4 regions of the Mesorhizobium sp. 1B3 genome follow, and region 3 is predicted to be linked to each of the others. Evidence: predicted binding sites of a transcription regulator. Region 3 holds the regulator's gene; each other region holds the start of a gene.

Region 1 (3,412 bases), 110 kb from region 3:
TAGGTGGCCGGGTTCGAGCGGGGGGTGCGGCCGATCGGCGACTGGTCGATATCGATCACCTTGTCGAGGAACTCCAGCCCTTCGATGCGATCGTGTTCTGCCGGATGTTCGCGCGACCCCATGATGCGCCGCGAGGCCGCCTTGAACAGCGTTTCGATCAGGAAGGTGGACTTGCCGCCGCCCGAGACCCCCGTCACGCAGGCGAACGTCCCCAGCGGTATCTCAGCGGTGACGTTCTTCAGATTGTTGCCGCGCGCTCCGACGACCTTGATGCGCTTGTTCTTCTTCAGCTCCCGGCGCGAATTCGGCATCGAGATCTCGAGTTCGCCGGAAAGATATTTCCCGGTGATCGAGTTCGGATTCGCCATGACTTGCGCCGGTGTTCCCTCGGCGATGATCCTTCCGCCGTGAATGCCGGCGGCCGGGCCGATGTCGACGACATAGTCGGCCGTCAGGATCGCATCCTCGTCATGCTCGACGACGATCACCGTGTTGCCGAGGTCACGCAGATGCCGCAGCGTGTCGAGCAGCCGCGTGTTGTCGCGCTGGTGCAGGCCGATCGACGGCTCGTCCAGCACGTAGAGCACGCCCGTAAGACCCGACCCTATCTGGGATGCGAGACGTATGCGCTGGCTCTCCCCGCCCGACAGCGTGCCGGAATTGCGCGACAGCGTGAGATAGTCGAGCCCCACATCGTTCAGGAAGCGCAGACGCTCGCGGATCTCCTTCAGGATGCGCACCGCGATCTCGTTCTGCTTGGCGTTGAGAACGTCGGGCAAGTCGGTGAACCAGGCGTCGGCCTTGCGGATCGAAAGTTCGGTGATCTCGCCAATGTGCTTGCCGGCGATCTTCACCGCCAATGCTTCGGGCTTCAGCCTGTAGCCGCGGCAAGCAGGGCAGGGCGTGGCCGACATGAAGCGCTCGATCTCCTCGCGCATCCAGGCCGACTCCGTTTCCTTCCAGCGACGCTCGAGATTGGGAATGACCCCTTCGAATGTCTTTGTCGTCTTATAGGAACGAAGGCCGTCGTCATACTGGAAGGTGACCTCGCGCTCGCCCGTTCCGCGCAGGATCGCCTGCTTGGCCTCCCCCGAAAGATCCTTGAAGCGATCACCTACTTTGAAGCCATAGACCTTTCCGAGCGCTTCCAATGTCTGGGCGTAATAGGGAGAGGTCGATTTGGCCCAGGGGCTGATCGCCCCGTCGCGCAGCGACAGGTTGTCGTCAGGAACCACGAGGTCCGGGTCGATCGCCCGCTGGCTGCCGAGCCCGTCGCAGGTCGGACATGCGCCGAACGGATTGTTGAAGGAAAACAGGCGCGGTTCGATCTCCGGGATCGTGAAGCCCGAGACCGGGCAGGCGAACTTCTCGGAGAACAGGATGCGCTCATGCGTCTCGTTCTTCGATTTGTAAGCCGACTCCCCCGCAGTCTCTTCGGCGGGCAAAGGCTTGTCGGCGAATTCAGCGACAGCCAGGCCGTCGGCGAGTTTCAACGCCGTCTCCAGGCTGTCGGCAAGACGTGCGGCGAGATCCGGCCGCACGACAATGCGGTCCACCACGACGTCGATGTCGTGCTTGTATTTCTTGTCCAGCGCCGGGACATCGGCGATCTCGTAGAAGACGCCATCCACCTTGACGCGTTGGAAGCCCTTCTTCTGGAGCTCCAGCAGTTCCTTCCTGTATTCGCCCTTCCGGCCGCGGACGATCGGCGCCAGCAGGTAAAGCCGTGTGCCTTCTTCGATATCCAGCACGCGATCGACCATCTGGGAGACTGTCTGGCTTTCGATCGGCAGCCCCGTGGCCGGAGAATAGGGAACACCGACGCGCGCGTAGAGCAGGCGCATATAGTCGTAGATTTCGGTAACCGTGCCGACCGTCGAACGCGGATTGCGCGACGTTGTCTTCTGTTCGATCGAGATGGCGGGAGACAGGCCGTCGATCTGGTCGACGTCCGGCTTCTGCATCATTTCCAGGAACTGCCGGGCATAGGCCGAAAGGCTTTCGACGTAGCGACGTTGGCCCTCGGCGTAGATCGTATCGAACGCCAGCGACGACTTGCCGGATCCCGACAGGCCGGTCATGACGATCAGCCGATCCCTCGGCAGATCGAGATCGACATTCTTCAGATTGTGCTCGCGCGCTCCGCGAATGGAAATGTACTTATGATCGGCCATCGCCGGTCCGCCGCCTGTCTCGTGAGTTGGGATGGCTGGGATCGCTCCGGCCAGTCCCTATGTAAGCATTTTCGCCGCTCCGTCGAGGCCCTGCCTTGTGGTGGCGCGGGAGCCGCCGGCAGGTTTGGTCTAGGAGCTTGAATGCGGAAGGGCAAGCAAAAAGAACAAAGGCCGAACAGGCTCCTGACAAAGCAACAGGAAGGCATCCTGTGACGATCACAATTTGGCTTTCCGGCAAGGGAAGTGTTGACGCAGCGGAATGTCAGGGGCAGAATTCAGCGGTCCCCGAAGCCGAGCGTCCAGCGGATGCTCTTCGTGACTGGTTGGGTTTTCGTAACGCTGTCAGGTACGAATAAAACGTTTCGGAAGACATCGTGGAAACAAAAGAGGAGCGGAGGCATGAACCCACCGGACAATCTCGTTTGGCTCCACATGGAAGTGGAGCCGCGGCAGCCCTGATCGCGTTTGACAAGCGCGAAGCTGCTGATCCCCTGACAATCAGAGACTACAGTCGGATCGGCTGAAAGGCCTGCATCCGAATTGAACGTCGGCAGTACAACTCCGACAGCCGGACTAGGAAGTCCGAAAGATGGCCCTGCGAGCCCGAGCGGCGGCAGGGCCTTATTTCTGGGGACGCCAGCGAATTACGGTGCGATACGGCGCACCATCAGGATCTCATCTATTTCCCGGCCCTCGTGAAGGAAGCCGCCCCGGATGCGCCCGATCTCTCGGAAGCCTTCGTTGCGATAGAAGCGAAGGGCTGCAGGGTTTTCCACGCTGGCCGACAATTCCAACTGCCGGATGCCGTTTTCGCGCGCGTAAGTGATCAGCTTGTCGAGCAGCTTCGTCGAAACGCCCGTCCCGCGGTGGCTCTTCTGCACATAGACCATCACAACGGTGGCTCGATGCGCCATCTTGCTGGAGCGCTCCCGCATGAGGCCCATGAGGCCGATGGGCCTCTCGCCGTCGAACGCGACGAAAACGGAATTGCCTGTTATGCGCCGACGCCATTCCTCATCCGGCAGCTTCTCCCAATCTTCCACGCTGCTCGCAAACGACGCCGGTTCGAGACGCAAGGCCTCGAGCCGGATACTCTGGAAAGCCTCGATGTCGTCAGGATCGAGGAGGCGGATCATCGTGAACGCCAATTCGGCACCTGCGGGATCGGACTAACGACGCCGACGTTCCTCTGAATCGGCGCTGCTGGCCCCGATCTGGAACATGACGCTGCCGGAGAT
Region 2 (3,412 bases), on a different contig from region 3:
CGAACGACACGCGATGCCAACGAGCAATCGGCCCGTGGAGCACGATCGCTTCGCGATGGCGTTCGGTGGCGTAGCCCATATGCGCCTCGAATCCATAACGCTGGTCGGCTAGACCGCAACGTTCCATCATTCGGTCGCGCGTGACCTTCGCGACGATCGAGGCGGCGGCAATGGACTGCGAGCGCTGGTCGCCCTTGACGAGCGCTCGGCCGGGACAGCACAGACCCGGCGGAACGTCGCGCCCGTCGGCGAGTGCGAGCCTGGGCGTCACGCTCAATCCGGCCAGCGCGCGGCGCATCGCTTCAAGGCTTGCTCTCAATATGTTGATGCGGTCGATCCCGGAGGCTGCGATCGACGACAGCGATACGGCAAGGGCCGTCGCCAGGATGTTGTCGAAAAGCTGATCACGCTGAAGCGCCGTCAAACGCTTGGAATCGTCAAGACCATCGGGGATGCGATCGGGATCGAGGATGACGGCGGCCGCCACGACAGGCCCGGCCAGCGGACCGCGCCCGGCCTCGTCGAGACCCGCCACCGGCCATTCGCCGGATGCCAAAGCCCGCCTCTCGATCGAGAAGTCGGGCTTTTCGGCGATTTCGAAAAGAAGCGGAGAATCGGAACGCGGGCGAGCCATAATACGGCGATGCTCGCATCGGCTCCGATTCTCCGCAAGCCCTCCCGGACGTCTTGCGGCGGGTCGGGGAGGGCACCGTCGGCTGGGGAGGGGAGCCAGACGGGACTGCGAATGCGAGTGAAGTCGTCAGAGCAGCATCAGCTGCTCGCCTTCCTTCTTGGGCTTGATGAAGAGATCCGTCCTGAGCGGCGAACGCTCGGCGTTGAGACCAAGCCTGCGCGCGGCGATCTCGAAGCGGCGGCCGATCTGCCATGCATAGGGGCCGCTGCCTTTCATCCGCTTGCCCCACTCTGAATCGTAATCCTTGCCGTCCCGCATGGAGCGGATCAGCGACATGACATGTCGATACTTGTCCGGATAGTGCCGCAGCAGCCAGTCCTTGAAAATCGGGCTCACCTCCAGCGGCAGCCGCAGGATGACGTAACCCGCGCTTCGCGCACCGGCGGCCCGCGCCGCATCGAGGATACGCTCGATCTCCGGATCGTTCAGCCCGGGTATGATCGGTGCGACCATAACGGAAGCAGGGATCCCGGCTTCGCTGAGTTGCTTGATGGCTTCCAGTCGCTTCGTCGGCGTGGATGCGCGCGGCTCCATCGTGCGGGCGAGCATGCGGTCGAGTGTCGTCACCGAGAGCGCGACTTTGCAAAGGCCCTGTTCCGCCATGCGCGACAGGATATCGATATCGCGGGTGACGAGCGCCGACTTGGTGACGATGCCGACGGGGTGCTTGCGTGCTTCGAGGACTTCAAGCACCTCGCGCATGATGCGGTATTGCTTTTCGATCGGTTGATAGGGATCCGTATTGGTGCCGATCGCGATGGTGCGGGGCTGGTATCCGTCCTTGGCAAGCTCGCGCTCGAGCAGCCGCGCGGCGTCGGGCTTGGCGAACAGCTTCGATTCGAAGTCGAGCCCCGGCGAAAGCCCCATATAAGCGTGGGTAGGCCGCGCGAAGCAGTAGACGCAGCCATGCTCACAGCCGCGGTAGGGATTGATTGATCGATCGAAGGAGATGTCGGGCGATTCATTGCGCGTGATGATCGTGCGCGGCTTCTCGACCTGTACTTCCGTCTTGAACGGCGGTAGTTCTTCGATGGAATTCCAGCCGTCGTCGAAGACATCACGGCTGAGCGGCTCGAAGCGGCCCGACGGATTGATCCCCGCCGAGCGGCCACGATTGCGCTCCGGTCTGACGCGGATGCCGCTTTCCTCGATCACTGCATTCGCCATTTCAGCCCTTCCTGTTCCGAAGGCTGCAATGTCAGCGCGGGCGATCTGTTCCACTTTCGCCTTTTCCCACGGCCTTTCGGCGCTCCGTCGAATCGCGATACTCATGAAATTATTCCTATTCGGCAAATGAGAACAAATCAAGAACTTTCAGTTTGCGAACGTTTGCGGTCGAGCTCGTCCATCTGGCTCTGCGCCCGTCTTTCCGCTATTGCGCCGGTATGCTGAGCGTGCTGATCGAAACGAGGAACGACGAGGAAGGGCTGGCGAGGACGCTGGGCTCGCTGGTTTCAGGTGCGGTCGAGGGTGTCGTGCGCGAAGTGATCGTCTGTGATCAGGGTTCGTCAGACCAGACGGATCGAGTGGCGGAACATGCCGGTTGCCATTTTGTCGCGAGCGGCGGCATAGCCGCGGGGATACGCCAGGCGAAAGGCGATTGGCTTCTTTTGATCGAGCCTGGGGCGAAACTCGCCGACGGATGGACAGAAGCCGCGATGGAGCACATGGCGACATCGACTACGGCCGCCCGGTTCTCGAGATCGCGAGGGGCGGGACCATCGTTCCTGTCGCGCCTCTTCCGGCGCGATCGGCCATTGGCCTGTGGCCTGGTGATCACCAAGAGACAAGCAGCGGCATTGGCGAGCAGGGCCCGAGACGCCGGTTCGCTCGCGCGAGGGCTCTCCGCGAAGCGCCTGGAGGGAGAGATATCTGTCGCCCTCCCGAAAAGACGAGGGTAGCCGGTTTCCTTAAGCTGTCTTTTCGCCGCCGCGTTTCAGATGCTCATCGAGCCGCGGCATGATCTCCACGAAATTGCATGGCATATGCCGATAGTCGAGTTGGGCCTTGAGGATACCGTCCCAAGCATCCTTGCAGGCGCCCGGCGATCCGGGCAGCACGAAGACGAAGGTCGCGTTGACGACGCCACCGGTGGCGCGCGACTGGATCGTCGATGTTCCGATCTTGTCGTAAGAGATGCCGTGAAAAACCTGGGAGAAGCCATCCATGCGCTTCTCGAAGATCGGCTCGAGCGCCTCGGGCGTGACGTCGCGACCCGTGAAGCCGGTTCCGCCCGTGGTGATGACCACGTCGATCCCCGGATCCTTGGACCAGGAGAGCACACAGGACCGGATCTCTTCCTTGTCGTCCGGAACGATCCGGCGGTCCGACAGGATATGACCGGCTTCCCTGACGCGATCGGCTAGTGTCTGACCGGACTTGTCGTCGGCAAGGGTACGGGTGTCCGATACTGTCAGCACCGCGATCCTGACTGGAATGAAGGGGCGGACATTCTCAACCATCGAAGCTTTCTCCCGAGGCCGTACTCCTTGTCGCTACCACGAACCAGGACGGCCGTTCCTTATTGATCGCGGCAGCGGCGCGCGAAGCGGCGTCATCGGTTTCGAAGATTCCGAAACATGTAGCACCGGAGCCCGACATTCGCACGAAGGCAGCACCGCTGTCTGCCAGCACGTCGAGCACCGTGCCGATCATTGGTGCTGTGCTCGCTGCCGCCACCTGCAGGTCGTTGCGGGTCGTGCCCAGCCACGAAATCAC
Region 3 (3,412 bases):
TCTCAGGGATCCCGTGCTGGCCGAAACCGACTTTGCACCGTCCATCCGGGAGCGTTTCGATGCCGAGGTCGAGAATGCGCGGACCGCGCTTGCTCAACATATCAGGGCCCGTATCGGCGGTTCCGAGGGGGAGATCGCGGCGGCGCTGATCGCCGGCACGCGCGCAGGCATTCCCGAGGAGGTGAACGAGGCGCTACGGCGCACCGGTCTGGCGCATGTCCTTTCCATCTCCGGCCTGCACATGGCGCTCGTCGCCTGGACGATCATGACAGCGCTGCGCCTGGGTTTTGCTTTGTTTCCCGACTTCGCCTCGCGCCGTCCTGTCAAGAAATACGCGGCTTCGATCGCGCTTGTCGCGACAGCCATCTATCTCTTCATCTCCGGATCGGCGGTCGCCGCGGAGCGCAGCTTTATCATGCTGGCTGTAATGCTCCTCGCCGTCCTTTTCGATCGCGCCGCGCTGACCATGCGTAATCTGGCGATTGCGGCCATTGCCATTCTCGTCGTCTCGCCGCACGAAGTGGTTGGCCCGAGCTTTCAGATGTCGTTCGCCGCGACCGCGGCACTGATCGGCGTCTACGCGTGGTGGTCGGAGCGGCGGGCGCAGGACGTGTCCGTCACGCATCGCGCAGATGCTTCGTTACCTCGACGGCTCGTGCGAAACGGCGTTCGCTATGCCGCAGGTGTTGCCGGCGTCTCGATCATCGCCGGCCTGGCGACGACGATCTACGGGGTCTATCATTTCCAACGTGTATCGCCGCTCAGCCTGGCGGCGAACCTCGCCGTCATGCCCGTCGTTTCCGTTCTCGTCATGCCTTTCGCCGTCGCCGCAATGGCCGCGATGCCGCTCGGTGTCGGCGGCCCTTTTCTCGACGTCATGGGGTGGGGGCTCTCCATGATGATCGTGGCCGCGGATTGGTTCTCCCGGCATTCGCCGCTGGATGCGGTGGGAACCATACCGGCCATCTCGGTCTTGACGATGACGGCGGCACTCCTGATCGCGACCCTGGCCACCACATGGCTGCGCGTGCTGGCGCTCCCCCTGGTCGTGGTGGGTCTCGGCACGGCAATGTTCAGGACGACACCCGAGGTCCTCATCTCAGAGGATGCTCGACTGATCGCAGTGACGTTGGCCGACGGGCGGTTGGCAGTGAACAGGCCGCGCCCAAATGGTTTCACCGTCGAGGATTGGAAACGGGCAACGTTGTCCGAAGCGCTGGCTAAGCCGCGGCAGAGCAAGGCAGCCGATGCCAAGCCGGAAGGGACCGAGCCTAGCCAAGGGCAATCGTCGGCTACGGAAAACCGGGTGCCGGTCATCCCGCTAAGCGATCTCACGGAGAACGACGGTTTTTATTGTGACGCCGGGCTTTGCGTGCTGCGCCATCGATCCGGCAAGCTCGTGATACATGCGGCCCATGCCTCGCTTGCTGCTCCGTTCTGTCGGGAAGCGGTTCTGATCGTCATCGATGACGCGACCGCCGAAAATCCTTGCTCGGTTAAGACAGTCCTGACCAAACGGCATTTGGCGCGGCACGGTGCTGCCACCATTGACCGCCTGCAGGACGAGGTCCCACAGGATGTTCGCCTCTCCCTGACCCGGCCCTATCGGCCCTGGCATCACCATCGCCAATTCTCGCGGGAAGCACGCGGGATCGCGCCATTCAAGCCGAAGAAACGCGAAGCTGAAGTCGCAGGACAGACGAAGGGCCCGATCTCGCAAGGCCGGAAAGCTAGTATCTCCGGATCAGGCCGATCAGGCGCCCCTGTACCTTGACCCTGTCCGGGCCAAAGATTCGTGTTTCATAGGCGGGATTCGCCGCTTCCAGCGCGATCGAAGCACCCTTGCGACGGAAACGCTTGAGGGTGGCCTCCTCGTCGTCCACGAGGGCAACGACGATCTCGCCAGGATTGGCTGTGTTCGTGTTGCGAATGATGACCGTGTCGCCGTCGAAAATGCCTGCCTCGATCATGGAATCGCCCTTGACCTCCAGGGCATAGTGTTCCCCGCCTGAAATCATTTCCGGAGGCACAGAGATGGAATGTGTCTTGTGCTGGATCGCATCGATCGGCACGCCTGCCGCGATGCGGCCCATCACGGGGATCGAGACCGCCGCAACCGTGTCGTCGTTGCTGCCGGTCATCTGAGGGCGCGTCGGTGCCGGGGCGGGCTTCTTTCCCAAGCTGCCTTCGATCACGCTTGGCGAAAACTTGCGCGCCGGCGCGAGGCCGGGAGCTATCGAATCGGGCAATCGAAGAACCTCGAGCGCCCGAGCCCGATTCGGCAGGCGGCGGATAAAGCCACGCTCCTCGAGCGCCGTAATCAGCCGATGGATGCCGGATTTGGACGCGAGATCCAACGCCTCCTTCATCTCGTCGAAAGATGGCGGGATGCCCGCTTCCTTCAGCCTCTCGTGGATGAACAGGAGCAGCTCGTGTTGCTTGCGTGTCAGCATTCCGTTCCCCGTGGAATCGCGCCAAAACAAAACCAGAACGAACACTATCTGTTCCAGTTGTGTTCTGCAATCGTTTAAATTTTGGTGTAAGTGCCAGGGGCTTGTCCGCGTCCGGCCGCCCGGTCACCGCAAGATCAGCGCAAGAAGAGAACGCGGCAGCGCGCGCCTGCCTCCGCCGCAGGCGCATTGGGTTCGCGGACGATAAGCGCGTTCGAGTTCGCCAGCGTGCGCAACATCGACGAATCCTGGACATGGAAGGGCGTGGCGATCAGCCGCCCGCCGGCGTCCTCGATGGTGGCGCGCACATAATCCTGCCGCTGGTCGTTTGCCTCCATCGCCGCCCCGAGAAGCGCATCTCGCACGTCCGGTTCATGGGAAAGGCCGCCAAGCTGCGCGAGAAGTGGCTTGAGAAAGAGATGCGAGCAGACCAGGCTGGCAACTGGATTGCCGGGGAGGCCCAGCACCCGTGTGGATCCCAGCCGGCCGAACATCAATGGTTTGCCGGGTCTCATGGCGATCTTCCAGAAATCCAGCGCCATTCCCTCACCGGCCAACACGTCGTGGACGAGGTCGTGATCGCCGACGGAGGCACCACCCAGGGTGACGATCACGTCGACCGAGGCATCGAGAGCTCGCCTGACCCGTGACGCGATGGCGTCGCGGCGATCAGGTGCGATCCCCAGGTCGACGGCTTCCGCCCCGATCGACTTTGCGACCGCCGCCACGCCATAGGCGTTCGAGGAGATGATCTGGGTGGGGCCGGCCTCGCTTCCGGGCGGCAGCAACTCGTCGCCGGTCGCAATGATGGCAATGCGCGGCCGTCTAACGACGCCGAGGGCAGTGTGATTGGCCGAGGCAGCCAGCGAGAGCGCGGCCGGATCAAGGACGCGGCCGGCTTGGAGCAGTTCGTCGCCTTCGACGAAATCCAGGCCACGACGGCGGATGTGCCGGCCGGAAGT
Region 4 (3,412 bases), on a different contig from region 3:
GCGCCGGTTGATGAGGCCGTACTCCTCGACCAGCCGGAAGGCGATGCCCTTGCCTATGCCGGTCAGTTGCTCCGCCCCCTTCAGGTCGACCAGCGGCTTCAGCAGGCTCTCGATCTGATAGTTGACGAAACGTTCGGCGCGGGCTGCGACCTTGTCGCGCGCCGGGCCGGTGAGCTGCTCGTCGGCAAGCAGGATGACGCGCGGGCGCAGCGGATCCTCTCCCGCCACAAGCGTCGCGATGGGCGCACCGATCCAGCGCAATATGCCGTCGGAAGCCAGCGCGATATCGCCGTTGGGCGAGATCGCGAACTTGTCCGCGCGCGCTTCGAATTCGGCGGCGAGCGCCTTCTGGGCGGCGGCGCGCACCGCCTTGGCATCCTCTCCGCCGGCGCTTTGGTCGGCGGTGAAGCGGAATCCCTGCAACTCGCCAACGTGATGACCTTCGACGGTCACCGTCCCGGCAGGGCTGATCTCTGCTTCCAACATCGTATTCTCTCTCAGGCGCCTCATCAGCACGGATGTCCTGCGGTCTACGAAGCGTTTCGTCAACCGGTCATGAAGAGCATCCGACAGTCTGTCCTCGATCTCGCGCGTTTTTTCTTGCCAGTGTGCCGGATCGGCAAGCCATCCCGGCCGGTTGGAGACGAACGTCCATGTCCTTATCTGTGCGATGCGATGGGACAAGGTGTCGATGTCACCCTCGGTGGAATCAGACCGCCGCACCTGCTCGGCCATGTAGTTCTCGTCGACATGACCGTCGCGGGCGAGATCGAGATAGATCGAGCCGATGAGATCGGCATGCTGTGCGGGCGCTATCTTGCGATAGTCGGGCAGCGCGCAGGCTTCCCATAGCAAAGCCACTCTCTTGTGACCGTGGGCGAGGCCGCGGATCTCGGGATCGCGCGAGAGCTGCTCGAGCGCCTGCTGGTCGACGGCCGGCAGCGCCCGCGTCAGTCCTTCTACCGGCGAGACGGCGTCGATCGAGCGTTTCAGCGCGTCCACGCTCGAGAAATCGAATACCGCTGTGCGCCATTGCAGCACCTTCACCGGATCGAAATCATGGCTTTCGATCTTCTCGACCAGTTCGTCCGGGAACGGATCGACCTGACCGGTGACACCGAAGGTGCCGTCGCGAAGGTGGCGGCCGGCACGGCCGGCGATCTGGCCGAGCTCGGCGGCGGTCAGATCGCGATACTGATAGCCGTCGAATTTCCGGTTCTGCGCGAATGCGACATGGTCGACGTCGAGATTGAGACCCATGCCGATGGCGTCGGTGGCGACGAGATAGTCGACGTCGCCGCTCTGGTAGAGCGCCACCTGCGCGTTACGGGTGCGCGGCGAAAGAGCCCCGAGCACGACGGCCGCGCCGCCGCGCTGGCGGCGGATCAGTTCGGCGATGGCATAGACCTCGTCGGCCGAGAAGGCGACGATGGCCGAGCGGCGCGGCAGACGCGTAAGCTTCTTTGAGCCGGCATAGGCGAGATGCGAAAGCCGCGGGCGCGTCACCACCGAAACCCCCTTGAGCAGGCGTTCCAGGATGCCGCGCATGGTGGCTGCCCCCAGCAGCAACGTCTCCTGGCGGCCGCGCAGATGCAGGATACGGTCGGTGAAGATGTGGCCGCGCTCGAGATCGCCGGCTAACTGCACCTCGTCAATCGCGACAAAGGCCGCATCGGTCTCGCGCGGCATGGCTTCCACCGTGCAGACCGAGTATTTCGCGCCGGCGGGCACGATCTTCTCCTCGCCGGTGATCAGCGCGACTTTGTTTGCACCGACCTTCTCGCAGACACGGCCATAAACTTCGCGCGCGAGCAGCCTGAGCGGCAGGCCGATCAGCCCGCTTTCATGCGCCACCATCCGCTCGATGGCGAGGTGCGTCTTGCCCGTATTGGTTGGACCGAGCACTGCAGTGACGTCCCGGCCGGAGAGCACGAGCGGTTCATTCTGTTTCGGCTGGATGTTCATTAAAGGGTTCAGGCCTTTCGGCTGTCACGCGGCTTCCCGCTCCGGCCCGCCTTCAGCGGTGTCCGGCTCTCATCGTCTCTTCGGCGAGGCTTCGGATTCCGTGCACTTGCATTCCCTGCTCCCTGCCGAAGCGAGGCCATCAGCCCCACGCGGGAAGCCCATTTCCGGTCTTCGCCGCAACCCGCCCCTCGTCGGACACATATAGGAACTTGCGGCGCCTGCAACAGGCAAAATCTTGTCGAGTTAAGCATTGGAACGAGTCTGGAACGAATCGGCGACGAATCGCTGACTCGCGATGATTCAGCTTTTGTTCACCCCTAGATATAGTTTCCATCATCCCGATTCTAACCAGATGCTGAATCGCGTCCTGCGTGTATCCACCAAATCCGGCGCAATGGTTAACAATCTGGCGCGTCCGGATCGCAGACAACCGTCCGGCCTTTCCCAAGATTATGAAATCCTTCATCTTTCTGAACCCGGGATTAACTTTCCGGCAAAGACTGCCGGCTGCTTCGTTAAGATTCGGGCCAAAGCCGGAACGAATCAGCGACGAATCACCGATAAGCGCTTCTTCCGCTTTTGTTCACCGCTAGATGTTGTGTCTGCAAGCTCCGGCGGCCATGCAAGATACCCCTCGACGGATGGACCTCCCCAAAAAGGCTGATCGCTCGTTAATCATTTTGACCTGTTTTGGGACATGCGCGAAAAACTCTGTGACTTTCGGTTGAAACACGCTCGACGATATTGCCTTAGGTCGTAGGCAGCGCTGTTCTCTGCCGACCTGATCAAGACATCGGTGCAAGGAGGGAATTGCCAATGTCCAAGAAGCTGATCGCGGAATTCATCGGCACGTTCTGGCTTGTCTTCGGGGGCTGCGGCAGCGCTGTGCTGGCCGCCGCCTTTCCCGAACTCGGCATCGGGTTGCTCGGCGTGGCGCTGGCCTTCGGTCTCACAGTTCTCACAGGCGCCTATGCCTTCGGAGGCATTTCCGGCGGTCATTTCAATCCGGCCGTTTCGATCGGTCTCGCCGTGGCCGGCCGGTTTCCCGCCAGGAATCTCATCCCCTACATCATCGTCCAGGTGGTCGGCGCCGTTGTCGCGGCCGCGGTGCTCTACCTCGTCGCTTCCGGCAAGTCGGACTTCGCCGGCATCGGCGGCTTCGCCGCGAACGGTTTCGGCGAGCATTCTCCGGGCGGCTATTCACTGACCGCCGCGTTGGTCATCGAGGTGGTGCTCACTTTCATGTTCCTGATGGTTATCCTCGGCGCCACGACGGGGCGCGTGCCGGCCGGCTTCGCGCCGATCGCCATAGGCTTGGCGCTGACGCTGATCCACCTGATATCGATCCCGGTGACGAACACGTCGGTCAACCCCGCACGTTCGACTGGCCAAGCACTTTTCGTCGGCGGCTGGGCTATCCAGCAGCTCTGGCTGTTCTGGCTGGCGC

Evidence for each region. Region 3 encodes LexA, which represses DNA repair genes until DNA is damaged. Its sites were predicted from a motif close to TGTTCNNNNTGTGTTCNG; they were not measured.
Region 1: a site for LexA is predicted at 2,335-2,352, ahead of uvrA (excinuclease ABC subunit UvrA). Genes of this name have one in related genera too.
Region 2: a site for LexA is predicted at 1,990-2,007, ahead of ACCO56_RS03800 (PA0069 family radical SAM protein). Genes of this name have one in related genera too.
Region 4: a site for LexA is predicted at 2,217-2,234, ahead of ACCO56_RS30075 (helicase-related protein). Genes of this name have one in related genera too.

Annotation. Positions count from the first base shown of each region.
Region 1 is NZ_JBJHDO010000004.1:89,748-93,159, forward strand. It holds gene uvrA (excinuclease ABC subunit UvrA) at 1-2,174, opposite strand, end outside; gene ACCO56_RS12445 (N-acetyltransferase family protein) at 2,819-3,310, opposite strand; gene ACCO56_RS12450 (hypothetical protein) at 3,344-3,412, opposite strand, start outside.
Region 2 is NZ_JBJHDO010000001.1:802,366-805,777, forward strand. It holds gene ACCO56_RS03795 (ribonuclease HII) at 1-634, opposite strand, end outside; gene ACCO56_RS03800 (PA0069 family radical SAM protein) at 761-1,915, opposite strand; gene ACCO56_RS03805 (glycosyltransferase) at 2,080-2,595, shown strand; gene moaB (molybdenum cofactor biosynthesis protein B) at 2,605-3,156, opposite strand; gene ACCO56_RS03815 (4-(cytidine 5'-diphospho)-2-C-methyl-D-erythritol kinase) at 3,149-3,412, opposite strand, start outside.
Region 3 is NZ_JBJHDO010000004.1:198,240-201,651, forward strand. It holds gene ACCO56_RS12975 (ComEC/Rec2 family competence protein) at 1-1,774, shown strand, start outside; gene lexA (transcriptional repressor LexA) at 1,731-2,453, opposite strand; gene ACCO56_RS12985 (molybdopterin molybdotransferase MoeA) at 2,588-3,412, opposite strand, start outside.
Region 4 is NZ_JBJHDO010000017.1:39,230-42,641, forward strand. It holds gene ACCO56_RS30075 (helicase-related protein) at 1-1,965, opposite strand, end outside; gene aqpZ (aquaporin Z) at 2,782-3,412, shown strand, end outside.